DNA from 2 places in the Bacillus sp. KH172YL63 genome. Region 1 is predicted to be linked to the other one. Evidence: a T-box and tRNA genes for the amino acid it is inferred to sense, from the RefSeq annotation. Region 1 holds a T-box; the other holds one or more tRNA genes.
What was found. The T-box of region 1 lies ahead of KH172YL63_RS08660 (tryptophan--tRNA ligase). A T-box ahead of a tRNA ligase gene usually reads a tRNA of that ligase, here a tRNA-Trp.

Region 1 (15,918 bases):
TATATTGTTAAACATTCGTCCTCTGAGGGGTTCTTTCATCTCCTTCAGAGGAAGTGGCCTAGATGGGCAGTTCTTCTATTCTCTATCCCTGTCTGTTTATTTTTATTTTCAAGTGCATACATTACCTTCGTTGATTTAATACTATGGCTGAGCGCCTATTTTTTAACAGATGTTCCTCCCTTCATCGTCACGGGAGGAATTTTCTTCATTTGCTTTTTGATTACATGGGCTGGTATCAAGCATATGGCGATCGCAAGCGGCATTCTTTTACCTTTGGTCATGATCTTTGGTATTTTTATTGCGCTCACCAACACGAACTTGAAAGACCCCAGCCTATTGTTTCCGATATTCAGTGATGGGTATGCCCCGGCGATGAAAGGAAGTATCTATGTATTAAGTGGACTTCTCGAAATATACCTGATTGTCCTGATCCAACCGTATAGCGAAGGGAAAATAAAGCTGCATCACATCATCGTCCTCGGCTTGATTTTCGCTGGGTTGATGCTTGGTCCTCTATCTGCCTCAATCATGGAATTCGGGCCGGAGGAGTCTGTTTTTCTCCGATACCCAGCCTACGAACAGTGGAGGATACTATCAATAGGAGAATTCATCACCCATCTTGATTTCTTTGCCCTATACCAATGGTTAAGCGGAGCACTAATCAGAATCAGTCTGTTTATGTTTTTATTAGCGACCCTCCTCGTGAATAATAGGAGGTATGATTACCGTCAATCCTTAAAAATCCTCGTTCCATTATTTATTGTGTTTTTCTGTCTTGTACAAATCAATGTGGATACATATGAATTTTACCACTTCCTATTTAAAGTGTTTTTTCCGCTTACCGTAATCCTTTTTATTGTACAAACCATCATTTCTGCCATCATGATCCGATTTCTAAAGTAAAGGGTGTACGCGATGAAGAAAAAAATGAAAGAAGAGAATCGGGCTGAACAAGGAACGAACATACTTGATGAAATAAGGGACCTGTTTATTTCAAGTCATGATTTAATGATCAAGCCTCATTTTTTTGCTGAACAAAAGATGACTCTCGTTTATTTTTATTCTTTGGTGGATTCTCATTATTTAGATCAATATATCCTCTCGAAGTTAGAGGACACAGATCATGAGCACTTTGTCAATAAAATGAAGAGTGTTTTTCAGGCGATCGATCTTTCCGGTCAATCGATGGAAGATGTCCAAAACTCGCTATTTTCAGGGTGTGTGCTTTTCTTTATCGGTGAAAGAATCCTCTCCATCCATGCAGGGGATGTCCCGAAACGACTCCCGGAAGAGTCGGCCCTTGAAACGTCCATCCGGGGACCGAAAGATGGATTCGTTGAAGATCTGAATACCAATATTTCATTGATCAGAAGAAGATTAGCGACTCCTTCCCTTTGTGTGGAAAAGTATTGTGTAGGCACACGTTCCCATACAGAAATAGCTATCGTTTATCTGGAGGATGTCATCGATAAAAAGGTGTTGGAAGAGTTATACGCCAGGCTGTCTAAGGTCGATATTGATGTCATAACCGGTAACCAACAGCTTGAGTCCCTGCTCGATGACAATCCATACTCAATCTTTACAAGTTTTGATTATACGGGAAGACCGGATTTTATCGTCGATTCCATAAACCAGGGAAGGTTTGCCTTGATTGTGGATGGATTCCCGACTGTTTCCATCGCACCGGTCAGCTTACTGTTGCAGACGAAATCACCAGAGGATGCGAGCATCAATTATGTATATGTGTCAATGGAAAGGCTCATCCGGATGGTGGGCATTACCATCTCTGCATTCCTTCCCGGCTTATGGGTCGCTTTCTCTGCTTTTAATATCGAACAGATTCCTTATCTTCTCGTCGCCACGATTTCCATGTCTAGATTCGGTCTTCCATTATCCGCACCGGTCGAAATGTTCATCATCCTGTTCCTGTTTGAGTTCTTCAATGAAGCAGGTGTCAGGCTTCCCAGGGCAATTGGTCAAACAGTCTCCGTCTTGGGTGGCTTAATCGTCGGTGATGCGGCGATCCGTGCGGGATTGACATCCCCGACGATGCTTGTAATTGGGGCCATCACCTATGTTTCTTCGTTTACTCTCGTCAATCAATCGTTGAAGCACGGTACGACGATTTTGAGGTTCCTTGTCCTGCTTGTCAGCACCTTCTTTGGTTTATTCGGTGTGGTGATGATGTTCATTTTATCTGTTATTTATTTATCTACCCTATCGTCATTTGGTGCCCCGTATCTGGGGACCGTCGCCCCGCTCAGCTGGTATGATACGCTCAGGTCTTTTTTCAGACTACCGATTCAACTGTATAAGAATCGGACGTCTTCGACAGCTCCTGAAGACGAAACGCGGAAAGGAAGGCCATAGGATGAACAAATATACAAAAAATGGGAAGCTGGTCGCATTCTTTCTGGTCATTTTCGTTTGTGCAGGTTGTACGGGATCCAAGAACATTCAAGATTTGGCCTATATTGTAACAATCGGATTGGATTATGATGATGAGAACGATGAGTATACGGTATATCTACAAGGGTTGAACTTTGCAAACGTGGCAAAGCAGGAAGGAAGCAAATCTCAGGAGCCGATTCCAACCTTAATCGGCAAGGCAAAAGGGAAGACCATGAATCTGGCAATCAGCAAACTGTTCAGATTATCCCGGCCCCCGCTTTTTTTTGGTCACACCAAAACGATTGTCATTTCCAAAAACATATTGACGTATAAATTCAAAGAAGTTTTGGAGGATGTCGGTAGAAATTATTCTTTAAGACCCAGTCTTGAAATCCTTGTAACCGATGAAGATATGGAAGAAGTGTTAAGCGCGAAGGGGCTTTTTGATTATCCCCCTGTCTATACTGTCTTGCTGACGAGTGAGAAATTAGAAAAGATTAAAAATGACATTGAGCCGACAAACTTGATGCATTTCCTGCGGGAATATTATGAACCGATGGGTAGTGCATTCCTGCCGACAGTCAAATTAGATCATGACGCATGGCAGGCGTCAGAAAAGATCACTTCTCTCTATCTTGATGGGTACAGTGTGTTTCAAGGGGAAGAGTTAAAAGGGGATCTTCCTGCCAAAGATGCGATGATGGTATATTGGCTGCGGAATAAAAACAGTGCAATCTACTTTCCCCTCTATCAAGACGGGGAGTTAATGTCTACGTTTGATCTATCGGTAAATAAAATGAAGGTGAAATATCTTAAATCCAAAACGGAGTTCTCGGCGTTTTCGTTAGAAGTGGATGTAGAGGCGGAAATGCTGGAGAAAATTGCTGATATCCCATACGGTGAAATGAAGAAGGCTTTACAACAGGCAATAGAAAAAGAAATCACTTCCGTCTATCAAAACGGTCTGACGAAGGAAATGGATTTATTGGATGTTGGGGAAACATGGTTCAGGAAGCATCCCCAGGCATTTCGAGAGTTGGAAAAAAAGGAAAATAAATTTTACCTGACAGAATCCTCTTTAAATCAAACAATGGTCAAGGTAGATATTAAACATTTCAATGCGTATCGTTATAAGAAAGAGGATAGGTGATGGATGTGAAAGGAATATCGCATTTTCCTTTCAATTTCCAAAGAATTTGAATAACATAGAAGGTAGTAAACAGGAGGGGGAGGTCTGCATGAAAATTAGTATTTATATATTGATATTATTCGTTTCGGCCGTGGTGGCAATCGGCTGGAGCTGGAAGCGGCTGTTGGATTTTAATACATATAAAAAGCCGTTTCTGGAAGGGGTTCTTCTTCAATTCCTGTTCCTGCTCTTTGCATCCGTCTGGTGGTTGTTGACTGAGGATATGACGGATGGCGTAATGGGGGTATTCTATTATTTCCTTGCTTTTGTTACTATCATGGTTATTCATGGATACATTCTTCATTACTTATTTTCTAAACGGAAAATGAAGGAACGGGAATAATGGGTGTCCTCGGGATCGATGCAGGCGGAACATTGACCAAAATCGTTTACGAAGAAAGGGGAAAACTTCATTATAAGACATTCCGTGGCGATCACCAACATGAATTGGAGAACTGGATCAGGATCCTCGCGCCACAGCACAGGTTTTTCGTCACAGGAGGCCGGGCTGATCAATGGAGAAGTCTCTCTCAGGACGTTGCAGTCGTGAATGAATTTGACGCAGTGCACAAAGGGACGGTTCAGCTGATGGCAGCGGAAAAGAATGATGCGTATCACTATTTGCTCATAAATATCGGCACAGGCACGTCTTTTATCGCAGTAGACGAAAATGGCCCTGAAAGATTGTTTGGAAGTGGCATGGGAGGTGGGACTTTCTTAGGGCTTGGTTCAATGCTGACGGGAATCACTGACTTTCATGACCTCGTCGCCCTGTCGGATAAAGGAGTGAGGGGAAATGTGGACCTACTTGTGAAGGATGTTTATACTAAGGGGGATTCACCAGTGGACCCTCAGTTGACGGCAGCCAACTTTGGTAAAATGAGCATGAATTCATCTCATGCAGACAAACTGAGGGCACTGTCGAATATGATTGGAGAAACCATTATCCTCCTTGCCTCACAGGCAGCGAAAACCTTTCAGATAAAGGACTTCGTCTTCGTTGGGGGAGCGGTAGAATACATCCCGTCATTAAGGGAAGACCTCTCCCAATTTCAATCGATGCTGGCATATACCCCACACTTTCCCATGAGGGGATCCTTTGCAGGTGCTTTGGGAGCCTATCAGATTGGATTGGAAGGAGCACATTCACAAAATAGACAATGAATCTTCTTAGGGGGGAATTGTTTTTTTCTCTACACTTTACTAACATAGAATGGTATAGATACATATATTCGGAGGAGATAAAGATGTTAAAAACCAAATCATTCATTGTGGTGATGACCATCATCGGGATTCTCCTTGCAGGTTGCAGCAACAGTGACTTCCAAGCAGAAACAGATTATGACGTGAAGGATTTTTCCTATACGAATCAAAACAACGAGAAAGTCAGTTTAAAAGACTTAAATGGTCAAGTATGGATCGCTGATTTTGTATTCACCAGCTGTGAAACCGTATGCCCCCCAATGACGTTTAATTTAGCAAAGCTACAAGCCAAGCTGAAAGAAGAAGGTGTGGAGGATTACAGAATCGTTTCGTTCAGTGTTGATCCAGAAAAAGATACACCGGAAGTGTTGAAGGAATATATATCAGGCTTTGAAGCAGACACAAGCAAATGGGATTTGCTCACAGGTTATGAGTTTAATGAAGTGAAAGATCTCGCTGAACATTCTTTCCGTTCTATCGTGGCAGATGACCCGAATTCTGATCAAATGATCCACGGAACAAGTTTCTACCTTGTCAATCAGGAAGGAACGGTCGTCAAAACGTACAGTGGAAACAGCGATGTCCCTTACGATGAAATGGTTGAGGATATGAAAATCCTGATTAAAGAAGGCTCTGAATAATTGAGGATACAAGGAGAATCACTGATTTAATGGGTGATTCTTTTTTTCTGTGAACAAATCCCTTATTTTTCATTCCAAAATAAGGTTGATAAGGATTATAATGATAAAAATGGATGAAGGAGCGTTTATTATGAATATCCGGCCGATTGAAGTAAGTGATGCAGGAAGAATCGTGGAAATCATGCGTCAAAAAACTGTATTGCCCAATATCATTGCGTTGCCAAGCTTGAGGGTTGAGAAGTTTGAAAGCAGGTTGAAGAGCCCGGCACCAAATCAGCATGATTTTGTTGCAGAGATAGACGGTGTCGTCGTTGGTCTGTGTGGGCTGACTCAAGGTCTTGGCCGGCGTGCACATACCGGCACACTTTTCCTTTTCATAGATGAACAGTATCATAACCGGGGCATCGGTACAGCGCTGATTCATCATGCAATCGATCTGGCAGATAACTGGTTGATGCTTGAAAGAATCGAATTGACGGTCATTGACGCCAATCAGAGGGCAAAAGCGCTTTATGAGCGATTAGGCTTTGAAGTTGAAGGCTTCAAACATGGCTCCATCGTACGAAACGGCCGCTATGCAGGGGAATGCTGCATGGCCAGGTTCAGACCCGATGGAGCAGTAAAGAAGGAATATGATAAACTAAAAGAAACAGAACAGATGGAAAGCAGCAGGTGAGGATTCATTCGAAAAAACAAAGGGTTGTTGATCATTGATATTAGTATCACCCTATTTATACTGATTTGGGTCGTCAATTCATATTCTGAGGGTGAAATATGGAGGGGAACAATTTTCTCCGTATGCTTTGCCATCATGGTTGGTGTACTACTATTCAGATTCAAAAAGAAAGCGTAACGGGTGGGGAAGCTGCCCTGAACGACTTGACAATGTTCAGAGGAACGGCGTCATACTTCATCGTTTTCCCGAACATGTACAATCATGCAGCAAAAAATGAAAGTAGGATTAGCAGTTATGAAAGAATTATGGAGCGCTTTTAGCTGGGTCATCCCGATTCTCTTGTTGGTGACAATCTCCCTTATCTTTGCGGTTTCCTTTTGGAAGAAAAGAAGGGGAAAGGGAAGATGGATGAACCTGCTCCCTATCATATTTACATTTATTTCGGCGGGTGCGATTTGTTTGATCACATTAATACCCGTAACTTCCGGAAATGTCGCCGACGGGTCAGTGAATTTCGATCCCTTTTCAAACCTGAAATTGAACCTGGTTTATCGAAATCACCTGGATGTCCCGATCAGGAATTTGTCGGCAAACATTTTATTGTTTATCCCGTTTACCTTTTTTCTATCCTGGTGGTTACGGCATTCCAGGCAGCTTGTCGTCATGGTCACTTTTTTAGGGGCGATGTTTTCCTGCGGGATAGAATTTGCCCAATACTACCTGCCGCTGGGAAGGGCGACAGATATAGATGACTGGATCATGAATACGCTGGGTGCATTTATCGGAGGATCTCTCTTCGTGATTGTTAAATACATTTATTCAGTGATTGTCATCAACAAAAGACGGCAATAGTAGACGGTACAACTCTAAGATCTCCTATTAAAAATGTGGTTTGGTTTCCAGCTGCTGATTTTCGTGCAGCGCCTCTCCACAACGGTTGGAACCATCTCAATACGAATGAGCTATGGCACGAAAAAATCCGAACGGGGCTGATGTACCTGTTCGGATTTTTTTCTTGGTGAATCTTATTGTTACGGCCTTTAGCTAGTATTAAAAGGCTCTTTTCGCATAGATTGTTGCTATTATTTAACGCTAATATGAGCATCTCTCGCTACAATCAACCGCACCTCGCTTGTTTAAAAGCCACAATGTTGACGAAAACAGCCTGTTAAAAAAATCCATATTCCCCAGTAAAGGAATAACCCGGGCCCGGAAACCAAAGAATAACACTACATACGAAGGTGGTGGGTTCTGGTGGTGAAAAAAGGGTTAATAGGCATCCTGCTGACTGTCTGTCTGTTGGGGATATTCATCGTGATCATGCACGTGGATGTGAAAAACGGGGTGAAGCAATTTGGTGAATCCCATCCCATCAGAGAAACGGCGACCCGTAACGCCGACATCAGCATCTTCAAAACCGGAGAAAGCTTCTATGAAGCATTATTCGAAGATTGTAAGGCTGCAGAGGAACATATTTGGATCCACTTTTTCATCATCAGGGATGATTCAATTGCAAACGAGTTATTTGATCTGCTGATTGAAAAAGCCCAGAGGGGAGTCGATGTCAGATTATCGGTGGATTTTCTGGGATCGGATATTCGGGAGAGTACAGTAAAGAAACTGAGAGAGGGCGGTGTGTATGTGTTAAAAAGCAGGCCTGCAAGGATTCAAAACATCTCCTATTCCCTGCATCATCGTAACCACCGCCGGCTCATCTCCATCGATCAGCAGATCGGCTACATAGGGGGCTTCAATATGGGGGAGGAGTATTTGGGCAAAGACCCGAATCTGGGCTATTGGAGAGACTACCATCTCCGCTTGAACGGAAGCGCAGTTTATGAAATATCCAGGCAGTTCGCGATGGACTGGAAAGAAGACGGTGGCGGGCACATCCCTTATCCATTGCCGCCTGAATCACCTTTCAAAGAGTCAGGCAGCCCGGTGAAGTTCCTCTTTTCATCAGGGGAGGGGCTGGTTGATAAAACAGTCGGATGGATCAATCGGGCAGAAGAGAGCGTGACCATCACGACCCCTTATTTCATCCCCGATGAAAACCTTGTTTCTGCATTGAAGGATGCAGTGGAAAGGGGGGTGAAAGTAAATGTACTCGTACCCGATGATACAGATGCATGGTTTACAAAACCTCCGAGTTACGCCATTGAAGAAGAATTATTAACTAGCGGCGTTAACTTCTATTTATATCAAAAAGGCTTCTTTCATGGAAAAGTAATCATCATCGATCATCAGTGGGCGGACGTGGGGACGGCTAATTGGGATTCGAGAAGTTTTCACTTGAATGATGAAAGCAATGCAATCATCCAGGATGCTGAAGTGGCCCTCAAGCTGGAAGCGTTGATAAACGAAGATATGGAAGACAGTGCGAAGCTTACGATGGAATCATTTGATCAATTACCAATATGGCAATGGGTCTTGAAAAGTACACCAGGGTGGCTTTCTTATTATTTTTAATGGCTCTTTTCGTATAGATGGTTGCTATTATTAGACGTTAATGTGAGCATCTTCAGTAATTTGAGACTGCTTAATAAATCATCGAATCAAGGGCAATGAACCTGAATTAAATTTATCACTACTATTCAGAAGATGAATAAGCAGTTAGTTAAATTGATTTTTGGTTTTTATCTTCGATGGTTGATTCTCGCTGCAGATGCTCGACTCCTGCGGGAACTGATGGACAGGTGAGACCCACTGGCTTTGCATAAGTGTAAATCAATTTCAATTTAAGTAAAAATATTACAGTTTGTTTTACCTGTGGGAACAAAAAAGAGAAACTCTATATAAGATTATTGTTTGTTCCCATTTTTTGTAATATTATTTTATCATCCTTTTAACCTGTTTCTTTCTTTGCTTGACGATGAGAGCGACGGATCCAAAATCTACTTCTTTTGGAGGTTTGTCGGGGATCTTCTGCCTGCCTCTCGAAGTTCTTTTTGGTGTGTAGTCCAAGGCAGCTTGGAGGTCCCCCCATGTCCGATGGAGGTAAATCTGAATATGTCTAAGGATAGACAACATACTTTTTTGAGATTTCGTCTTCAACTTCACCATCAAAGTAAGAATATAGGTAATCATTGCGATAAACATTTGGTTCCAGATGCCTTTCGGTTTGGTACTCCAAACATTCACAAATCTTAGAGATTGTTTGATCCACTTAAAAAATATTTCAATGATCCAACGGTTTTTATAGATGTCTGCGATCTCACTTGGCGTTAAGTCCCATCTTGTCGTAGCTACTTTATACACTTTTCCATTCTCATCCTGATATTCCACTAATCGTACCGGCTCCATTTTCTTTTCTACACCTAATATTACTTTGGCATCTCTTAAGATTTGATCCCGACTCCCTTCAGGGATTTCACGCTCTTCCTCGACTTGTATGCGAATATCATTCTTTAATCGAATCACGAATTTAATGTTGTTTTTAATCCATTGATTCATCCTGATTTTATCCATATATCCACGATCCATCACATAGGTGGCATCGCTTGATTCGATTAAGAATTCTCCCCCTTCATGATCTGAAGCTTTCCCGTTGAAGGGACAATTTTATCGGGATAATATACATCCGGTGAGGCCACCACCAGACGGGTGTGCATTTTGACAACGTTCCAACCCTTGGTGACATAGGCCCATTCAGACAATACAGGCGGTAGCTTAATATGGGTCGCATCAACAATATGAAGTTTTCCGATATTCGGAAGGCCTGAAAATGAGTGCATATAGGGCTTTAGGTTATTGAGAACTTTGAAAAAAAGAGTTTGTAGAATAGTGGTATCTAATTCGTTTATCCTTCTACTTAGTTGAGAACTACTTATACTCTCGATTCCAATGTCATTCATAAAGTCCTGGTTCGCTTGCATTTGGGTGTCAAATTCAGGATACGATCCCCATTTATCCAATTGAGCCGTAACAAAAATTTTGACTAACTGTTCAATCGAAAGCTTTTTATTATTGTAATTTAAAAGTGGACAAGCCAAACCCTCGGTAGGTAATAACGATAAACATTGACTAATGACTGATTTTTGAGTTATCATAATGAGGTTAATTTGGTGCTCCTTTGTAGATAGTTTGTTTTTGGGAACAAACGCTCAACATATCTACAATAGGAGCTTTTTTTGTGTTTGTCTATCTATCAACGTGCCAAAAGAATAAAGAACTACAGCGCTTACTTGATATATAATTACTTTTTTTGGAAGTTACGCAAAGCCAGTGGGTGAGACCCCGCAGGACGAAGTCCGAGGAGGCTCACCGCCATCCCCGCGGAAAGCGAGCATCTCTCGCTGCAATCAACCGCATCTCGCTTGTCAAAAAGCCACAATGTTTACGAAAACACCCTTTTTAATAGAAATGTTTATAGGGGAGGAAAACATTTTGATTGAAAATGAAAATATGGTAAAGTGTTCTCATATATTGAAGATGTAACCACCTCTCTTAAAGAAAGGGATTGTTCATGAGCGAGCTCCTGTTTATTGCTTTGTTTATCTTTTCACTGCTGGTCATGACATTTTTGAACATTTTAAAAATGAGGCATGTTTCAAAATCCAGAAAATCTGTGGCGCTCAGTATTGTTATCTTCTCATTGATCGGCATGATGCTGACCGTCTTTTTTTATCTGCCGAACGCCTCATAATGAAGAACAGACAAGGTACCAAGAGAATGGAAAATGCTAAAGGCACCGGGGAGAAGCCTCGTGTGTCTTATTTTTGTTTTCGTCAGGATACATATCATTATCACCCTGTCTTCACAAAGGGTGATCGGCATCATTCCAGGCGGTTCTGGTTGATAAAAAGCCCCTTCCCGTTCTGCAAAGCGGCGGAATTTGATATGATAAGGAAATGGATAGGACAAGTCATTTAATATGTAAGAACAGATCGTTCAAAGTAGAATTGAATGACTGGGATTAAAGGAGAGTACGCATGAAAGCAGCAATGATATTTGACATGGATGGAACAATTTTTCAAACGAACCGGATTCTTGAAAACGCATTACAAGATGCCTTTCAGTATCTGCGAGACCAAGGGATGTGGAAGGGGGCGGCGCCATTGGATGAATATAAAGAGATAATGGGTGTGCCCCTTCCCGTCGTCTGGGGCACACTGCTTCCCCATCACCCGGTGGATGTGAGGAAGACGATGAACGAAATTTTTCACGAACGATTGATTGAAAATATATACAGAGGAAACGGTTCGCTGTATCCACACGCTGCTGACCTGTTTGAATACTTATCACAAAGAGGATACCCAATTTATATTGCCAGTAATGGACAGCCCAAGTACTTAAAGGCAATCGTAGAGCATTACAGGCTGGGCAGATGGATATCAGATTATTACAGCATCCAGAGTATTCAATCGGGGGATAAAGGTGAATTGATCCGGAGTATCAAGGAGGAACATCAACTGTCTTATGGAATGGTGATTGGTGATAGACTTTCAGATTTTATGGCGGCACACGCGAATCAGTTTCTTTCCGTCGGATGCGCATTTGATTTCTCCCAGGCACATGAATTAGCTGAAGCCGATATTGTTGTGGATGATTTGATTGAGGTCAAAAAGTTCTTGGAGAAAGTCAAGGAATGACAGGAGGGTTAGCGATGGAAGACGAGAAGTTAAAAATATTTGATGAAAACGGAAATGAGCGGGGTGCAGCAAGCAGGGCAGAAGTCCATCGCAAAGGATATTGGCATGAAACCTTCCACTGCTGGATTACCCATTTCGATGAGGCGGCAAAAGAAACCTATATTTATTTCCAATTGAGAAGTAAGGGCAAAAAGGATTATCCTGGCCTGCTTGATATCACAGCGGCAGGACACCTGCTGGCTTCAGAAACGATTGAAGACGGTGTCAGGGAGCTTCATGAAGAGTTGGGTCTAGACATTCCCTTTCATCTTCTGCAGCCACTTGGCAAGCTGAAGGGGGAACTTCATCAACCAGGCATGATCGACAGGGAAATCACCCATCTGTTCCTTTATTCAAAACCTGTCGATTATGGTGAATTTCATCTCCAATTGGAAGAAGTATCAGGCATCTTTCGGTCTACATTAAAAGATTTTAAGGACCTGCTCCTTGAAGTGATAGAGGAAATCTTCGTGGAAGGCTTTGAAATAAACGGGGAAGGGGAAAAGAAATTCCTCGGACGAAAAGTAGGGTTTCACCATTTCGTACCCCATGAAAAATCCTATTTGTTAGAAGTACATAAACGCATTTCCCAGTTTCTTTAAGAAAGTGATTCTTCCTGCCCATGGTCATAGAGGAGTGAAAAAGGGTATGATATTCATTTAGTACATACCAATCGGTGGAAATAGGGGGACTCAATTGAACGGCACAGCACATATGGCAATCGGAGCAGCAACAGGATTTACCGTGGCCAATTCATTCGGTTCAGATCCCGGCATCACAGCGACACTCGTCACGATCGGAGGGATCTCTGCCCTTATGCCAGATATGGATATTGATGGGAAACTCAGCAACAAACTGACTTTCTCTTCCTCCATGATAAAGGCAGTGGCGCAGATCATCGGGTTTCTTATGATGGTGTACAGCTATCTTGAGGGCTTTGGAAGGGAACGATGGCTCGGCATTGGATATGGTGCCGGCATGATGATCCTTTCAGCATTCATTACACAAAGAAGGATGCTGACAATCACAGGTATTGGAGTGACCGCCTGCGGATGGCAGTTGGATGAAACCTGGTTATGGTTGATCGGACTATTCATCTTCATCGCTTCCTTCGTTTCTCACAGAAGCTATACCCACTCGATCCTTGGTATCCTTTATTACGGAATTGTGGCCCATTACTTAGAGGCTTCCCTCATGATAGACGGTGTATTTGAGGCGTGTGTGACAGGGTACGCAAGTCATTTGATAGGGGATATGAAATTCCTTCCCTTCAATAAAAGGGGCATCAAGCTTTTCCTTCCGTTGTCTACGAAAGAACTGTAAAAATAAGCAATTGCCTATTGACCATTATTTTCCCATACATTAAAATAATGGAAACAGTTGTATATGGATATGCAATGATGAAGAGAAGTAACCGGTCGGAATACTGAAGAGAGCTGATGGCAGGTGGGAATCAGTGTAGGAAACCCGGTGAATGGACTTCTGAGCATCCATGCCGAACATAAGTAGGCTTTGGCGGATCCGGCCCACCGATAAAAGGGCAAGTGTATCGGAGTTGAACTCCAGTACATGACAAGTGCGTTTGCGAAATTGCAAACGAATGAAGGTGGCACCACGGGTTTCTCGTCCTTTTTATAAGGACGGGGAGCCCTTTTTGTGTTCCTGAAAACATAAAGAGAGGGGAATCGCTATGAAAAAACAAGTACTGACCGGCATCAAGCCAACCGGACGCATTCACCTGGGAAATTACATCGGCGCCATCAAACCCGCCATGAAGCTTGCAGATTACGAGACCTATGAAACAGCTTATTTCGTAGCCGATTATCACGGTCTTACAAAGATACATGACCGGGATGAAATGAAGGATCTTTCCTACGGTGTGGCAGCTGCATGGTTGGCACTCGGCCTGGATCCAGAAAGGTCGATCTTTTACAGGCAATCGGATATTCCGGAAATCTTCGAGTTAAGCTGGATACTTGCATGTTTTGCTCCGAAAGGATTATTGAACCGTGCCCATGCCTACAAATCGATCGTGGAAGAAAATGCCGTTGCCGGCCGGGAGTCCGATCATGGAGTGAATATGGGGGTGTTCACGTATCCGATCCTGATGGCCGCAGACATCCTCCTCTTTCAAACAGAATTGGTCCCGGTGGGAAAAGATCAGGTCCAGCACGTGGAAATTGCACGGGACATCGCTGAGAATTTCAATAAAGTCTACGGGGAAACATTCACTCTGCCAGAGTATGTCATAGAAGAAGATACGGCTGTCATACCAGGATTGGACGGCCGGAAAATGAGCAAAAGCTATAATAATACGATACCTCTATTTGAGGAACCGAAAAAGCTGAAGAAATTAATCAATAAAATCAAAACAGATTCTTCATTGCCTGAAGAACCGAAAGATCCTGACACATCGATCATTTTTTCCTTATATAAAGAATTTTCAACTCCTGAACAAGCGGCTGTCATGAAGGAAAAGTATCATTCAGGAATCGGATGGGGTGAAGCCAAATCAGAGCTGTTTCAAGTGATGGATTCCTACTTAGAGAAACCAAGGTCCAGATATAACGAATTGATGGCCAATCCGCACGAAATCGACCGGATTTTACAAAGAGGAGCGGAACGGGCGAGGGAAAAGATCACTCCATTCATGAAGGAAATCAGAGAAAGAATTGGCATGTGATCAGGAAAGAGCCGCATCCGGGGAAAGATGCGGCTCTTTATTTATGGTTTAAGAATGACTTTGATATTTCCATCCGCTTTCTTATCAAAAATATCATATCCTTTTGCGGCATCTTCCAGCGGCAGGACATGGGTGATGATGTCTGTAGGATCAAATTCATTGTTCTCGATCATATCATATAGTTTGGGCATCAGGTGGATGACAGGTGCCTGTCCCATTTTCAAAGAAACATTTCGGCTGAAGAAATCTCCCAATGGGAAGCGGTTGGCTTCCGTTGCATACACGCCGGTCAACTGAACAGTCCCAAATTTACGGACGGCTTGTGAAGCGGTTTTAATCGGGCTGATTGTCCCGAACTGATTATCGAACTCAGAACCGAATGTTTCATTTGGCTGGACGGTTCCATCCATCCCTACACAATCAATCACAACATCAGCACCGCCCTTTGTATCTTCATGTAAAAGGGAGCCGATATCTTCATAGTTTTTGAAATTATAGATGTCCACTTGATTGGTCCGTTTCGCATGATCAAGACGGTGATCGACCTGGTCGACAGCGATGACCCTTTCGGCACCTTTCAATTTAGCGAATTTCTGTGCCATCAATCCAATCGGCCCACTCCCAAGTACGATGACCGTATCTCCTTTTTTGACGCCACTGTGCTCTACACTCCAAAAGGCGGTAGGGATGACATCTGACAGAAACAGGACGCTTTCATCTTCCAACTGACTTGATTCAGGGACTTTGAATGATGTGAAATCGGCATAAGGAACGCGTAAGTACTGAGCCTGACCTCCGGGATATCCCCCGTTCATTTCAGTGAAACCGAACAGACCCCCTACCTCACCATGAGGGTTGGACTCATCGCATTGACTCTCCATCTGGTTCTCGCAGAAAAAGCAGCTTCCACAGCCAATGTTGAAAGGGATAACGACGCGGTCTCCTTTTTTCAGTGTTTTTACGTCAGGTCCGACCTCTTCTACGATTCCCATCGGTTCATGACCAACCACGTAATCCTTCTCAGGCTCGATCCCTCCTTTATAAAGATGAAGATCAGAACCACATATGCCACTAGCCGTAATTCTCACAATCATATCTGTTCGTTCTTGAATGGCAGGGTCCTCTACTTCTTTCACGACCATTTTTTCTTTTCCTTGAAATGTAACACCTTTCACCTTCATCACTCCTGTCAATTTTGTAAGATTCTTCTATGTGTATACACCATTTCCATGGGACGTAAACCAACGAATGTTTTAAACCTTAGGGGATCACATCCTTGGTGTTCAATAAACGTTGCTAACCAGCAGTGTGAAAAAGCATAAGTATGGAATGAATTACCAAATGCATGGTGTGGAAGATTCAATGAGAACATTCCACATTGATCTAAAGTTTGTTCTGTTAAATGACCGGTTGTGAGTCATAGCGAATAAAAAGTAATTGCGTTTCTTTTTTAAAAATTCTCACTTTTCATTGACAGCCATGCTTACTTGTTATAAAGTATGAGA
Region 2 (15,918 bases), 760 kb from region 1:
GTCGTTCCATTCCTTCACCGCTTTATCCAACGTTTCATTCAACACATCCGGCTCGATCGGCTTCAGGATATAATCGAAGCTTTTATAGAAAATCGCGTTTCTCATATATTCAAAATCATCATATCCGCTGACGACGATCGTTTTGCTTTTAAGATCTGAATCGTACAGCCACTTCAGGAGTGATATCCCGTCACGCCTCGGCATCCTCATATCGGTGAAGATAATCTCCGGCCTGTGCGCGGTGATCAATTCGATGGCCTGGTCCCCGTCTTCTGCCTCCAGGATCGTGTGGATGGCGTGCTTTTCCCAATCAGCCAATAAAAGTAACCCTTCACGTACATGCTTTTCGTCATCAATGATGATTGCTTTCATTTGCTTCACTCTCCATTCGTATTGGCAGCCTCATGGTGACCATAAAGCCTCCGTCTTCATGATTTTCAAGGGTGAGGCGGGCCCGTTCATCATAATAGAGCTTCAAGCGCACATACACGTTCTTCAGACCGATGTTCGTCTCTTCACCGGTCTTATTCCATGCAGCCGCTTTAAAATGCTCCCTGATCTCCTGTAGCCTGTCCTCTGTAACACCCACTCCATTATCACGTACGATCAGAACCAATTCGTCCCCTTCCTGATAGCCTGTCAGCGAGATGCGCCCGACCCCTTCCCGGATATCGAACCCATGCTTGAAATAATTTTCGATCAGCGGCTGAAGGATCATCTTTGGTACATGGATATCACTTACCCCTTCTTCCATTTCGACGTGATAATCGAGGTTCTCCCCGAAGCGCTCTTTTTGTAAAAGAAGGTAGGCGTTCGTGTAATTGATCTCCTGCCTTAACGGAACAACATCCTCCTCCATATTCATCCCGTACCTCATGATTTTCGAAAGGTGGGTGATCAGGGAGTAGATTTGCGGCACTTTGTTCTTCAATGCAATCGTTCCGATCGATTGCAGGGCATTATAGAGAAAATGAGGATTGATCTGGGACTGAAGGACTTTTAATTGATTCGTCTTGTTCTCAAGCTCAAGCTTATACTCACGGTTGATCAGTTGATTGATCCTCTCGATCATCTGCTGAAAACGATAACCGAGGATCCCGATCTCATCTGGACCGAATGACTGGGCCTGAACCTTCATATTCCCTTTCTCCACCTCCTGGATATGGGTTAGCAGGATACGGATCGGCGACGTAATCTTAAAGGAAACGAACAGTGTCGCAAGCACCACCAGGCTCAACCCCAGTACCCCGAATAAAATGTTGATCTTCGCCACGCTAAAGGCGCTTTCATACAGGTTCCCATAAGAAACCCTTTTCACAAGCAGCCATCCGCCTGCAGAAGCAGGCAGCTGGTCATACATCATCACGCCGTTGAATGAGTCTTCCTTCCATTCAAGCGTCCCTGATTCATGATTTGACTCAAGGATCCGCTTGATCCATTTCTGATTATTCCCGTCATCGGAAACGTCCTTATCCGAGCTGTATATCATTTCCCCCTCCGATGACAGAAGGTAGAATTCCTCAGAATCCGAGTTATATAGATTCCTGCTCAGATCAATGATTTTATCCGGGGAAATATCTAGTGAGATATAGGCGAGCACTTCCTCTCCCGGAACGTTCCGGAAAGCCCGGTGGATCGTGATGATATCCTTCGAACGGTTGATATTCTTCTCTTCCTGGCTGTACGCCGGTTCTATATACATGTTATAGGGGCTGCGCTCCGCACTTCTGAAGTTCTTCCATTCCGACTCCTTGATTTTGTTGGAGAACACAACGGTCGATCGTTTCGTGGCCGTAATGACACGGTCACCATCAGCAAATGAAATGCGTACCCCGTTGATCGTGTCACCTGTGTAGAGAATCGTTTGCACAATGTTCTTCACGATGCCGATCGTCAAGTAATTGTCACCCTCACCCGGTGACCTCATATAGTTAATAAAATCAGGATTATTATAGAGTGTGAGCGTCAGGCCGTTGAGCTCATTGATATAGCTCTCAAGATTCACCTTCCCCTGATAAAGGAGATTGCTGCTCTCCTTCACCACCTGCTCCTCCATCGAATCCTTCGTATACAAATATGTAATAATGATCGAACTGCCGAATGGCACAATCGTCGTAATCATCAACAGCACAATCAACTTATTGCGAATGCTTTTCTTAAACATGAGGGACGGACCTCCCAGGTCTCACTTATACAATCAGTATAAAGTGTTTTCCCCGGCTCTTGAAGGAGTTTTTCTAAATATTCCTACTAAACTTATAAAATAGAAAGCATGCCTTTAATAGACATGCTTTCCATTATTCTGTTTACTTCAAGTTATCCCAAGTTTGTTGGAATCGCTCAAGTACAGTGTCGTAATCGATTTTTCCAGCGGCATACTCCTGGATTGTCGCAGCAAACTCTTTGTTTGCTCCATCCGGCCATCTGAACCAAGTCCAAGGAATCGTTTTCTCCGCTTTAGAGTACTCAAGGATTGACTCTCCAAGGTCACCAAGACCGTTCGGCTCGATATTATCAAATGCCGGGATGAACGCGAATTCTTCCGTGATGTAGCGCTTGCCTGTTTCAGAAGATACCATCCAGTTTAAGAATGTTTTCGCTTCTTCAAGGTGCTCAGAGTTCTTGTTCAGTACCCAGTTATTCGGTACACCGACCGGCAGGCGGTCTGCACTGTCGTCATTGCTTACAGGGATTGGAAGGAAGCCCATGTTGATCTCAGGATTGATTTCAGTGATCATGTTCTCAGTCCAGTTACCTTGTTGAAGCATCGCTGTTTCACCAGAAGCGAATAGCGTGACTTGCGTGTTGTAATCCGTTGTTAAAGGATTATCGTTTGCATATTTAAGCTCTGTGTCCAGAACTTCTTTGAACTGCTTAAACTTTTCATTACCGACGATTTTCTCAGATCCATCATATAGACCGGCGATGAACGCTTCAGGATCTTCCTGTTGAGCAAAAGGAATGTTCAGTAAATGCTGACCGATTACCCACCACTCACCGTAACCAGCTGAGAACGGAGTGATTTTCTTTGCTTCAAGTTTCTTCGCAGCATCTTTTAACTCATCAATCGTTGCAGGAGCCTCAGTGATTCCTGCTTTTTCGAATAAATCTTTGTTGTAAACAAATCCATATCCTTCAAGGTTGACAGGCATACCATACAGCTTACCGTCTTCATCTGTCATCGGAACTTTACCGATAGGAAGAACATGCTCAACCCAAGGCTCACCTGAAAGATCAGCAAGCTTCTCTTTCCAAAGCTCTAGCTCTTTGAAACCACCATTGTTGAAAATATCAGGCTCTTCCCCAGAAGCGAATTTCGCTTTCAGTGCTGCACCGTAATCGGCACCTCCACCAACTGTTTCAAGCTTGACCTTGATATTCGGATGTTCAGCTTCGAATTCGTTGATCATTTCTTGCAATTGATCAGCAATCTCTACCTTGAATTGGAAGAAATTAAGTGTGACAACATCATCACCTGATCCTGACTCTCCACCAGAACTGTTTGACTTATCTTTAGATGAACAACCTGCAATGATTCCAAACACCAATACTAAAGACATACAAAGTAACAAAATACGTTTCATAAATGGTTTGACCTCCCTGATATAAAATATTTTATATAAATTTCTGTTTCAATGATAGCATCGTGACAGAAATTTACTATCTACTTGATGGAACCTGAAGCAATTCCTTTGATGATATGCTTCTGTAAGAATAGGAAGAATATGATGATTGGCGTAATGCCGAGCACCAGCGCCGCAAGACCCATATCCCACTGTTTCGTATACTGTGCAAAGAATGAACTTGCTGCAAGCGGGATCGTACGCAGTTCCGCATCCTGTAACACAAGAAGTGGCAGCAGGTAGTCATTCCAGATCCACAGTGTATTCAGAATGATGACTGTCACCGTAATCGGTTTCAATAACGGGAACACGATTCTCCAAAACACACCAAACTGACTGCATCCATCGATCATTGCTGATTCTTCAATTTCAATCGGAACTGTTTTCACAAATCCGTGATACAAGAACAAGGACAGCGGTACCCCGAAACCGAAGTACATGATAATCAATCCGGGAATGCTGTTCGTAAGTCCAAGCGTCCCTCCGACCTTCATCAGTGGAATCATCACCGTCTGGAACGGGATGACCATTGCAGAAACAAATACTACAAACAGGATCTTGCTGAATTTCCCTGGTGTACGGACCATTTTCCAGGCTGCCATCGAACTGATGATCACCAGGCCAATGTTACTGAACACCGTGATGACAAGGGAGTTCCAGAAGGCACGGGGGAAATTGATGACTTCCCACACCTTCGCATAGTTAGAAAACACAAATTCCTTCGGCCAGGCCGCCGCATCGATCAAGATGGCAGCGAAAGGCTTCACAGAGTTGATCAATACGAAGTAGAAAGGGATAAGGAAAATGAGCCCGATCACAATCCCGATGATCTCTAATACAAATGTTGTCTTCGTATAGCGATTGCCCATTATGCCTCAACCTCTTTCTTCTTCGTTATCATGACCTGAATCGTCGTAAACACGGCCACTACCACAAAGAACAGAATTGATTTTGCTGTTCCAAGACCATAGCGGTTATTCTGGAATGCTTCCTGATAAATATTGATCGCAACAGATTGTGTAGAATTGAAAGGCCCTCCGCCTGTCAGGGAAATATTCAGATCGAATATTTTAAAGGCCATTGAAATCGTCAGGAAGAAACAAATCGTAAATGCCGGCAGAATCAATGGGATGATGATCTTGGTCAAAAGCGTCCAATTGGATGCACCATCCATCTTCGCTGCTTCTAACAGTGAATTATCCACCCCTTGCAGAGCTGCCACATAGATGACCATCATGTAACCTGAGATCTGCCATGCAAATACGATGACAATCCCCCAGAAAGCCGTCGTTTCATCACCCAGCCACGGCATTTTAAAGAATCCGATATCCGTCATATTGCCAAGAGACGCGAACCCTTTAACGAAGATGAACTGCCAGATGAACCCAAGCAGCAATCCGCCAATAACGTTTGGAATGAAAAACACCGTACGCAGAATGTTCCGCGTCTTCAACGCTGCATTCAGAAGCAGCGCAAACCCAAATCCGATCAAGTTACTGATGATCACAGCTGCAAACATAAACTTCGTCGTGAACATAAATGAATTAAAGAAAGTCTTATCGTCCGTGAATATCTTCTTGTAGTTATCAAATCCAACCCACTCGACAACCGAGCTGACACCATTCCATGAAGTAAAAGAATAATAGACCCCCATCAAGAAAGGCAAGATCTGTATCACTAAGAAAAACAAAAGTGCCGGTCCTACAAAGGCAGCATACGTCAGCAAGCCCTTATACTTAAACTTCTTCTTCGTCACAGCCTTTAATTGAGCATCTGTGCTTACTGCTCCAGTCTGAATCTTCGTTTCCACCCGTATCACCACCCCTAAATATGTAATCGCTTTCTTACATTATAATGGCAGCGCTTTCTCATTAAGGGAGACTCAATTGACGAAGAAGGTGCACTATTTTGACTAGATAGGTTTTAGGTTGTGGTGATGGGGGTAAATAAGATGCTTGATTAAGCAACTCATGGTGGCACGAGTGGGGTGTGAAGCGTTGGGCAGCACTTTTGAAAATAAAATCGTGGAATTGAAAATAAGGGGGGCATTTTTGAAAATAAAATCACAGATTTGAAAATAAGTTGAAGTGTTTTGAAAATATGTGCTCCGGATTAACTCTCAAGACGGGTATTTTGAAGGTATAAGCCAGAGATGAAATATATACACAGTCACTTTGAACATATAATCCCAGTATTGAAGATAAATGAGCGCCATTTTAAAGCTAACACGCTCGATCCCGCTCTAAATCCCCACCGCTATCTATTTAATAAACAACAAAAAAAGCTTCCTCATAATGAGAAAGCCTGTCGTATGTAAGTTGGAGCGGGTGAAGGGAATCGAACCCTCATCATCAGCTTGGAAGGCTGAGGTTTTACCACTAAACTACACCCGCGATGTGGTACCGGTGGCCGGGATCGAACCGGCACTCCAGAGGAACACGATTTTGAGTCGTGCGCGTCTGCCAATTCCGCCACACCGGCATTACATATGGAGGCGGCAACCGGATTTGAACCGGTGATCAGGGTTTTGCAGACCCATGCCTTACCACTTGGCTATGCCGCCATATGATTGGAGCGGAAGACGGGATTCGAACCCGCGACCCCCACCTTGGCAAGGTGGTGTTCTACCACTGAACTACTTCCGCACTACTGGGCTAGCTGGATTCGAACCAACGCATGTCGCAGTCAAAGTGCGATGCCTTACCGCTTGGCTATAGCCCACTGTTAGTATATGTCACTGAATTGAAAATGTGACTTTAATGGGGCGACTGATGGGAATCGAACCCACGAATGCCTGAACCACAATCAGGTGCGTTAACCACTTCGCCACAATCGCCATAATAAAATTGGCAGGGGTAGTAGGAATCGAACCCACACCAAAGGTTTTGGAGACCTTCGTTCTACCTTTAAACTATACCCCTATAAAAAAAATGGTGGAGGGGGGCAGATTCGAACTGCCGAACCCGAAGGAGCGGATTTACAGTCCGCCGCGTTTAGCCACTTCGCTACCCCTCCATATGAGATCACTCGGATGGTGCCGGCAAGAGGACTTGAACCCCCAACCTACTGATTACAAGTCAGTTGCTCTACCAGTTGAGCTACACCGGCATCCAGTGAAACAAATGGTGGCTCAGGACGGAATCGAACCGCCGACACATGGATTTTCAGTCCATTGCTCTACCAACTGAGCTACTGAGCCATAATATTTAAATCAAATCAGCCATTATGCTTTAAAAGAAAATGGCGGTCCGGACGGGACTCGAACCCGCGACCTCCTGCGTGACAGGCAGGCATTCTAACCAACTGAACTACCGGACCAGAGTTTTTTTGCGCCAGCAAAAATAACTATCCATAGGTGACTCATCAAGGAAAATCTCCTACTGAATCAAAAATGGTATTGCGGGGACAGGATTTGAACCTGCGACCTTCGGGTTATGAGCCCGACGAGCTACCGAACTGCTCCACCCCGCGTCGATAAAATGGTGGAGGATGACGGGATCGAACCGCCGACCCTCTGCTTGTAAGGCAGATGCTCTCCCAGCTGAGCTAATCCTCCAGTATGTATATCATTTATAAAAATGGTGACCCATACGGGATTCGAACCCGTGTTACCGCCGTGAAAGGGCGGTGTCTTAACCGCTTGACCAATGGGCCATATTTATCTTTATGGAAATGTTATGGCGGAGAGCAAGGGATTTGAACCCTTGAGACAGCGTTAACCGTCTACACGATTTCCAATCGTGCTCCTTCGGCCACTCGGACAGCTCTCCATAAAATGGCTCCGCAGGCAAGATTCGAACTTGCGACCGATCGGTTAACAGCCGATAGCTCTACCACTGAGCTACTGCGGAACGATATGCCTGGCGACGTCCTACTCTCACAGGGGGAGATCCCCCAACTACCATCGGCGCTGAAGAGCTTAACTTCCGTGTTCGGCATGGGAACGGGTGTGACCTCTTCGCCATAGTCACCAGACTATTGTATGTCCTTTTTTGAGGACAAGTACTATTATATCGTTTATATGATATTTTTCAAGGTTTTTTTATACTTTCGCATAAAATTTATTCCCTGAAAACTAGATAAAGAATTGATGTCAAGAAAGCCGAATATCAGCCGATTGTTCATATAAATATGACTCTTTGTGGTTAAGTCCTCGATCGATTAGTATCAGTCAACTCCACATGTCGCCATGCTTCCATCTCTGACCTATCTACCTAGTCATCTTCTAGGGATCTTACTCACTTACGTGATGGGAAATCTCATCTCGAGGGGGCTTCATGCTTAGATGCTTTCAGCACTTATCCCTTCCGCACATAGCTACCCAGCGATGCCTTTGGCAAGACAACTGGTACACCAGCGGTGCGTCCATCCCGGTCCTCTCGTACTAAGGACAGCTCCTCTCAAATTTCCTGCGCCCACGACGGATAGGGACCGAACTGTCTCACGACGTTCTGAACCCAGCTCGCGTACCGCTTTAATGGGCGAACAGCCCAACCCTTGGGACCGACTACAGCCCCAGGATGCGATGAGCCGACATCGAGGTGCCAAACCTCCCCGTCGATGTGGACTCTTGGGGGAGATAAGCCTGTTATCCCCGGGGTAGCTTTTATCCGTTGAGCGATGGCCCTTCCATGCGGAACCACCGGATCACTAAGCCCGACTTTCGTCCCTGCTCGACTTGTAGGTCTCGCAGTCAAGCTCCCTTGTGCCTTTACACTCTGCGAATGATTTCCAACCATTCTGAGGGAACCTTTGGGCGCCTCCGTTACTCTTTAGGAGGCGACCGCCCCAGTCAAACTGCCCACCTGACACTGTCTCCCACCCCGATAAGGGGCGCGGGTTAGAATTTCAATACAGCCAGGGTAGTATCCCACCGATGCCTCCACCGAAGCTGGCGCTCCGGTTTCCAAGGCTCCTACCTATCCTGTACAAGCTGTACCAAAATTCAATATCAGGCTACAGTAAAGCTCCACGGGGTCTTTCCGTCCTGTCGCGGGTAACCTGCATCTTCACAGGTACTATAATTTCACCGAGTCTCTCGTTGAGACAGTGCCCAGATCGTTACGCCTTTCGTGCGGGTCGGAACTTACCCGACAAGGAATTTCGCTACCTTAGGACCGTTATAGTTACGGCCGCCGTTTACTGGGGCTTCGATTCGCACCTTCGCTTGCGCTAAGCACTCCTCTTAACCTTCCAGCACCGGGCAGGCGTCAGCCCCTATACTTCGCCTTACGGCTTCGCAGAGACCTGTGTTTTTGCTAAACAGTCGCCTGGGCCTATTCACTGCGGCTCTCTCGGGCTTGCACCCTACCAGAGCACCCCTTCTCCCGAAGTTACGGGGTCATTTTGCCGAGTTCCTTAACGAGAGTTCTCTCGCTCACCTTAGGATTCTCTCCTCGCCTACCTGTGTCGGTTTGCGGTACAGGCACCTTTTCCCTCGCTAGAGGCTTTTCTTGGCAGTGTGGAATCAGGAACTTCGCTACTATAATTCGCTCGCTATCACAGCTCAGCCTTCACGATGACGGGATTTGCCTCATCATCAGCCTAACTGCTTAGACGCACATATCCAGCAGTGCGCTTACCTTATCCTCCTGCGTCCCCCATTGCTCAAACGGAAAAGAGGTGGTACAGGAATATCAACCTGTTGTCCATCGTCTACGCCTATCGGCCTCGACTTAGGTCCTGACTAACCCTGAGCGGACGAGCCTTCCTCAGGAAACCTTAGGCATTCGGTGGATGGGATTCTCACCCATCTTTCGCTACTCATACCGGCATTCTCACTTCTAAGCACTCCACCAGTCCTTACGGTCTAGCTTCGCAGTCCTTAGAACGCTCTCCTACCACTGACACCTAAAGGTGTCAATCCACAGCTTCGGTGATACGTTTAGCCCCGGTACATTTTCGGCGCAGAGTCACTCGACCAGTGAGCTATTACGCACTCTTTAAATGGTGGCTGCTTCTAAGCCAACATCCTGGTTGTCTAAGCAACTCCACATCCTTTTCCACTTAACGTATACTTTGGGACCTTAGCTGGTGGTCTGGGCTGTTTCCCTTTCGACTACGGATCTTATCACTCGCAGTCTGACTCCCATGGATAAGTCTTTGGCATTCGGAGTTTGTCTGAATTCGGTAACCCGATGAGGGCCCCTAGTCCAAACAGTGCTCTACCTCCAAGACTCTTACACATGAGGCTAGCCCTAAAGCTATTTCGGAGAGAACCAGCTATCTCCAAGTTCGATTGGAATTTCTCCGCTACCCACACCTCATCCCCGCACTTTTCAACGTGCGTGGGTTCGGACCTCCATTCAGTGTTACCTGAACTTCATCCTGGACATGGGTAGATCACCTGGTTTCGGGTCTACGACCACATACTCAAATCGCCCTATTCAGACTCGCTTTCGCTGCGGCTCCGTCTTATCAACTTAACCTTGCATGGGATCGTAACTCGCCGGTTCATTCTACAAAAGGCACGCCATCACCCGTTAACGGGCTCTGACTACTTGTAGGCACACGGTTTCAGGTTCTATTTCACTCCCCCTTCCGGGGTGCTTTTCACCTTTCCCTCACGGTACTGGTTCACTATCGGTCACTAGGTAGTATTTAGCCTTGGGAGATGGTCCTCCCAGATTCCGACGGAATTTCACGTGTTCCGCCGTACTCAGGATCCACTCAAGAGAGAATGAAGTTTCAACTACAGGGTTGTTACCTTCTTTGACGAGCCTTTCCAGACTTCTTCGTCTACTTCATTCCTTTGTAACTCCGTATAGAGTGTCCTACAACCCCAAGAGGCAAGCCTCTTGGTTTGGGCTACATCCCGTTTCGCTCGCCGCTACTCAGGGAATCGCAATTGCTTTCTCTTCCTCCAGGTACTTAGATGTTTCAGTTCCCTGGGTCTGCCTTCCATACTCTATGTATTCAAATATGGATATTGTTCCATTACGAACAATGGGTTCCCCCATTCGGAAATCTCTGGATCAAAGCTCACTTACAGCTCCCCAAAGCATATCGGTGTTAGTCCCGTCCTTCGTCGGCTCCTAGTGCCAAGGCATCCACCGTGCGCCCTTCATAACTTAACCGAATTGGTTGTTACATAAGGTTTAAAACCTAAAATGGCGATACTTGGTAATTTCTTGACTATCAATTTATCTTTATCTAGTTTTCAAAGAACAAATTTCTGTCTCAGAAGAGACAAAAAGTTTTGATGATCATTAAACCATCAAAACTGAACAAAACTTCGACTGTCAAACGTTTTAGTTAAATCTTCCTTAGAAGGGAGGTGATCCAGCCGCACCTTCCGATACGGCTACCTTGTTACGACTTCACCCCAATCATCTGTCCCACCTTAGGCGGCTGGCTCCAAAAGGTTACCTCACCGACTTCGGGTGTTACAAACTCTCGTGGTGTGACGGGCGGTGTGTACAAGGCCCGGGAACGTATTCACCGCGGCATGCTGATCCGCGATTACTAGCGATTCCAGCTTCATGCAGGCGAGTTGCAGCCTGCAATCCGAACTGAGAACGGTTTTATGGGATTGGCTAAACCTCGCGGTCTTGCAGCCCTTTGTACCGTCCATTGTAGCACGTGTAGCCCAGGTCATAAGGGGCATGATGATTTGACGTCATCCCCACCTTCCTCCGGTTTGTCACCGGCAGTCATCCTAGAGTGCCCAACTGAATGCTGGCAACTAAGATCAAGGGTTGCGCTCGTTGCGGGACTTAACCCAACATCTCACGACACGAGCTGACGACAACCATGCACCACCTGTCACTCTGTCCCCCGAAGGGGAAAGCCCTATCTCTAGGGTTGTCAGAGGATGTCAAGACCTGGTAAGGTTCTTCGCGTTGCTTCGAATTAAACCACATGCTCCACCGCTTGTGCGGGCCCCCGTCAATTCCTTTGAGTTTCAGTCTTGCGACCGTACTCCCCAGGCGGAGTGCTTAATGCGTTAGCTGCAGCACTAAGGGGCGGAAACCCCTAACACTTAGCACTCATCGTTTACGGCGTGGACTACCAGGGTATCTAATCCTGTTTGCTCCCCACGCTTTCGCGCCTCAGTGTCAGTTACAGACCAGAAAGTCGCCTTCGCCACTGGTGTTCCTCCAAATATCTACGCATTTCACCGCTACACTTGGAATTCCACTTTCCTCTTCTGCACTCAAGTTCCCCAGTTTCCAATGACCCTCCACGGTTGAGCCGTGGGCTTTCACATCAGACTTAAGGAACCACCTGCGCGCGCTTTACGCCCAATAATTCCGGACAACGCTTGCCACCTACGTATTACCGCGGCTGCTGGCACGTAGTTAGCCGTGGCTTTCTGGTTAGGTACCGTCAAGGTGCCGCCCTATTCGAACGGCACTTGTTCTTCCCTAACAACAGAGCTTTACGATCCGAAAACCTTCATCACTCACGCGGCGTTGCTCCGTCAGACTTTCGTCCATTGCGGAAGATTCCCTACTGCTGCCTCCCGTAGGAGTCTGGGCCGTGTCTCAGTCCCAGTGTGGCCGATCACCCTCTCAGGTCGGCTACGCATCGTCGCCTTGGTGAGCCGTTACCTCACCAACTAGCTAATGCGCCGCGGGTCCATCTGTAAGTGGTAGCTAAAAGCCACCTTTCAACATTCCCTCATGCGAGGGAATGAATTATCCGGTATTAGCCCCGGTTTCCCGGAGTTATCCCGATCTTACAGGCAGGTTACCCACGTGTTACTCACCCGTCCGCCGCTGATATCAGGGAGCAAGCTCCCATCAATCCGCTCGACTTGCATGTATTAGGCACGCCGCCAGCGTTCGTCCTGAGCCAGGATCAAACTCTCCGATAAAAGTTTGAATAGCTCTTTAAAATAAATCTAGAATTAACGTTGACGTATTGTCTTGTTTTGTTCAGTTTTCAAGGTTCAATGTGAAAGCGCTTCGTTGAAGCGACTTTATTATCTTATCAAGCCGTTGTAATATTGTCAACAACTTTTTAAGTGTTTTTTTAAGTCGCCACTGACCGCTCTTTGCTGTCGTTCAGCAGCGACAAATAATAATATATCAAGGTTTGATAGTGAAGTCAACGGTAATTTAATATTTTACTATAATTATTTTGCCACCCGGTAGTAGCGGTGGTAGATGCCCTGCCCTTTCGTTTCTACATCCACGATTTCAACAAAGCCTTTATCAGTTAAATATTCAATGAGCATGCTGAGGTCAACCGAGTAATGCTTCGCCTCTGAATGATTGAGCAGATCCTGGAATGTCCAATGTTCTTTCTGGTCCAGGATATTCAATAGATGCTCCGCTGAAACCTTTGTTCTTGAATGAATGAGGAACTCACTTGCCAGGAACAGCAGTTCTAGTCTTTTATCGATTTCTTCATCACTCGTCACCAGTTCTTCATATAGTTTATAAATCTCAGGCTCTATTTGTTTGACTTGGTTCCAGACGGTCACTTCTGGATGGAAGCCATTTTCAATCACTGCAAGCCTCGCCAGATGATGCAGGGAATGGACGATATGATTATAGGCATCCAGATAATGCCTGCTTTCGAAGAATTCTTTTCCGTCCATGTACCGGCGGATAAGCTTGGCAAATTCCATACCCATCTTTATCTTCCTTCCATAGAAAGGGAAATCCCGCAGCTCGGTTTTAAGATGATGAATATATTCATTTCGGTCGAACAGTACTTTCCCGTTTAACAGCCAGTCGATCACTTTACGGTTCGACCCGAGTAAAATCCACTCATTCAGTTTCGCTTCTGTTACGATATGTAACGCTGCCTTTTGTTCTTTATAAGAATAATGTTTGATGAAAACCGGTTCGTCGGATTCCTTTACGACAAGGAACAGGACGATGTCAAATGTATCGGTCAAGGGACTTGATTTCTTGCTTTGTTCTATTAAAAGCGCTCCTAAAGTATTCGGGTGACTTGTACGCTCTTGGTATATCGGTCGTAATATATCTTCCATTTCATACTCCTCCACATCACTCATTGGTTGGTAACTATTTCGACACTCACAGGGTATTTCCTTCTCCTATTATAGTCATTTTTCGACAAAATGGTTTCCTATCCCTCTTCCTTCAGTAAATATGGTATAGTATTTTTTTAGGAGGGACAAACAAATGGCTAAGAACTATTCGAGTAAAATCAATAAAATCCGTACGTTTGCCTTAAGCTTAGTGTTCATCGGATTCATCATTATGTACATAGGTATTTACTTCAAAAGCCACCCATGGGTCATGACCATTTTTATGATGCTCGGTTTTCTCGGAATCATCGGGAGCACAGTCGTCTATTTCTGGATCGGGATGCTTTCCACGAAGGCGGTTCAGGTGACCTGCCCGAATTGCGGGAAAGTGACGAAAGTTCTTGGGCGTGTAGATATGTGCATGTATTGCAATGAACCCCTCACACTTGATCCGGATCTTGAAGGTGAAGAATTTGATGAGGACTATAATAAAAAGAAACGATAAGTTTAAATGAGAAAAGACCTTCCGCGGAAGGTCTTTTCTCATTTGAACAAAAAAAATGGTTCTGATGACAGAACCATTCTCAACTAGTGTGTTTCTTTTGCTGAACATTCAGCACAGGTTCCGTAGATCTCCATGCGATGGTTGCTCACTTTGAATCCAGTGACATGTGATGCAAGCTGCTCCACTTCGTCAAGACCCGGATAATGAAAGTCGACCATTTTCCCGCAGCCGTCACAGATGACATGATAGTGATCAGTCGTCACAAAGTCAAAGCGGCTGGAGGCATCACCGTAAGTCAGCTCTTTAACCAATCCTACTTCCCGGAAAACACGCAAGTTATTATAAACAGTCGCTACACTCATATTAGGGAATTTCCCTTCAAGTGCTTTATATATGTCATCGGCAGTTGGATGGGCCATTGAATCAATGAGAAACTCTAAAATCGCATGACGTTGAGGAGTGATACGGACTCCCGTTTCCTTTAATGTCGAAATCGCTTCTTTTAATTGTCCTTCTTCAGACATCGTCATGCACCTCTTTTCATAAGAATTATTAGTTTATAATCTTTATAAATAGTGTACTAACCAACAGTCCCTTTTGTCAATCTTTCTCCCGGATCACTCATGTAAGTTCTTTTCCTGTTCCCCCAGCTGCAGATTGATGTAGCGCCCCGCAACAAATAAATAATCGGAAAGGCGGTTCAGGTAGGCCATGACCAATGGATTGATCTCTTCATCGATTCCGACCGCTTCTCTTTCAGCTCTTCTCACGATCGTTCTGGCCGTATGAAGAGCAGCTCCTGATGGATGTCCCCCGGGAAGGATGAAATTACTGAGCGGCTGCAGCGCTCCGTCCAGGAAATCAATCTGTTCTTCCAATTCCTTGATATGAGATTCTTCGAGCTTCCACTTCACTTCTTTTCCCTGTGGTGTGGCAAGTTCTGCTCCGACGTGAAAAAGGATGGTTTGTACTTTATGGAAGAAAGCTTCGAATGCTTCTTTTCCTTCAAAGTATTCGGATTTGATATAACTTAGACCCAACCCGATCATTGAATTCGCTTCATCACATGTTCCGTAGGCTTCCACGCGCTGATCTTTTTTAGACACACGCGTTCCATATACCAATGACGTTGTACCCTTATCCCCGGTTTTTGTATAAATTTTCATCTTAATAACCCCTTTCCAGATCAATCACGTTAGTAAAGTTTTCCCCATTCTCACTGTATGTACGTAAATTCTTTTTAAATATATCCAGCGCCCTTGGCATGTAGTTGCCTGTGATGCTGGACAGATGAGGCGTCACGGTGATCCCCTCCGCCTTCCAGAACGGATGCTCTTTCGGAAGCGGTTCATGATTGAATACATCCAGATAGAAATGTCCGATCAACTTCCTTTGAAGCACTTCGAGGAGGACGGAATCTTCTAACAGATCTCCACGGCCGATATTGATAAACACTACCCTGTCCTTCATGCGGTCAAAGTGGTCAACAGTGAGGAGGCACTTCGTTTCATCCGTGCTCGGTAAAACAGATACGATATAATCGGCATCGGGAAGGACGCCGCTGAAGGTATCGAGTGTGAACATACTGTCAAAATGGTCCCTGTCCGTGCCCGAAGAATTCACTCCGCTTACGTTCATGTGAAAGGCTTTTGCCAACCGGGCAATTTCACCTCCGATTGCTCCGGCACCCAAGATGAGGAGGTTCTTTCCGTGAATTTCAGAGGTTGCGAGCCTTCTGCTCCACAGTCCTTCCTTTTCCTGTTCCCACACAGACTGTAATTGTTTTGCATGCTGAAGAATTAACCCGAAAGTGAATTCCGCCATCGGAATTTTATGAATGCCCC

Region 2: it encodes a tRNA-Trp, which carries the amino acid that the T-box ahead of KH172YL63_RS08660 (tryptophan--tRNA ligase) is inferred to sense. The anticodon was not compared.

Annotation. Positions count from the first base shown of each region.
Region 1 is NZ_AP022842.1:1,731,467-1,747,384, forward strand. Features, by position in the region: gene KH172YL63_RS08590 (endospore germination permease) at 1-903, shown strand, start outside; gene KH172YL63_RS08595 (spore germination protein) at 916-2,370, shown strand; gene KH172YL63_RS08600 (Ger(x)C family spore germination protein) at 2,372-3,541, shown strand; gene KH172YL63_RS08605 (hypothetical protein) at 3,630-3,923, shown strand; gene KH172YL63_RS08610 (acetate and sugar kinases/Hsc70/actin family protein) at 3,923-4,744, shown strand; gene KH172YL63_RS08615 (SCO family protein) at 4,828-5,424, shown strand; gene KH172YL63_RS08620 (GNAT family N-acetyltransferase) at 5,555-6,100, shown strand; gene KH172YL63_RS08625 (VanZ family protein) at 6,395-6,952, shown strand; gene cls (cardiolipin synthase) at 7,355-8,569, shown strand; gene KH172YL63_RS08635 (transposase) at 8,930-9,610, opposite strand; gene KH172YL63_RS08640 (hypothetical protein) at 10,566-10,745, shown strand; gene KH172YL63_RS08645 (HAD family hydrolase) at 11,032-11,691, shown strand; gene KH172YL63_RS08650 (NUDIX hydrolase) at 11,706-12,332, shown strand; gene KH172YL63_RS08655 (metal-dependent hydrolase) at 12,427-13,053, shown strand; T-box leader at 13,119-13,364, shown strand; gene KH172YL63_RS08660 (tryptophan--tRNA ligase) at 13,421-14,413, shown strand; gene KH172YL63_RS08665 (zinc-dependent alcohol dehydrogenase) at 14,455-15,588, opposite strand.
Region 2 is NZ_AP022842.1:975,352-991,269, reverse strand. Features, by position in the region: gene KH172YL63_RS04955 (response regulator transcription factor) at 1-372, opposite strand, end outside; gene KH172YL63_RS04950 (sensor histidine kinase) at 353-2,164, opposite strand; gene KH172YL63_RS04945 (ABC transporter substrate-binding protein) at 2,307-3,584, opposite strand; gene KH172YL63_RS04940 (carbohydrate ABC transporter permease) at 3,665-4,492, opposite strand; gene KH172YL63_RS04935 (carbohydrate ABC transporter permease) at 4,492-5,433, opposite strand; tRNA gene KH172YL63_RS04930 (tRNA-Gly) at 5,943-6,016, opposite strand; tRNA gene KH172YL63_RS04925 (tRNA-Leu) at 6,021-6,104, opposite strand; tRNA gene KH172YL63_RS04920 (tRNA-Cys) at 6,113-6,186, opposite strand; tRNA gene KH172YL63_RS04915 (tRNA-Gly) at 6,194-6,268, opposite strand; tRNA gene KH172YL63_RS04910 (tRNA-Gln) at 6,273-6,344, opposite strand; tRNA gene KH172YL63_RS04905 (tRNA-His) at 6,384-6,459, opposite strand; tRNA gene KH172YL63_RS04900 (tRNA-Trp) at 6,471-6,544, opposite strand; tRNA gene KH172YL63_RS04895 (tRNA-Tyr) at 6,555-6,638, opposite strand; tRNA gene KH172YL63_RS04890 (tRNA-Thr) at 6,656-6,731, opposite strand; tRNA gene KH172YL63_RS04885 (tRNA-Phe) at 6,747-6,822, opposite strand; tRNA gene KH172YL63_RS04880 (tRNA-Asp) at 6,865-6,941, opposite strand; tRNA gene KH172YL63_RS04875 (tRNA-Met) at 7,021-7,094, opposite strand; tRNA gene KH172YL63_RS04870 (tRNA-Val) at 7,104-7,179, opposite strand; tRNA gene KH172YL63_RS04865 (tRNA-Glu) at 7,203-7,277, opposite strand; tRNA gene KH172YL63_RS04860 (tRNA-Ser) at 7,302-7,393, opposite strand; tRNA gene KH172YL63_RS04855 (tRNA-Asn) at 7,400-7,474, opposite strand; rRNA gene rrf (5S ribosomal RNA) at 7,482-7,598, opposite strand; rRNA gene KH172YL63_RS04845 (23S ribosomal RNA) at 7,765-10,699, opposite strand; rRNA gene KH172YL63_RS04840 (16S ribosomal RNA) at 10,893-12,441, opposite strand; gene KH172YL63_RS04835 (nucleotidyltransferase-like protein) at 12,703-13,569, opposite strand; gene KH172YL63_RS04830 (YgzB family protein) at 13,724-14,074, shown strand; gene perR (peroxide-responsive transcriptional repressor PerR) at 14,158-14,598, opposite strand; gene KH172YL63_RS04820 (cob(I)yrinic acid a,c-diamide adenosyltransferase) at 14,692-15,240, opposite strand; gene KH172YL63_RS04815 (D-2-hydroxyacid dehydrogenase) at 15,242-15,918, opposite strand, start outside.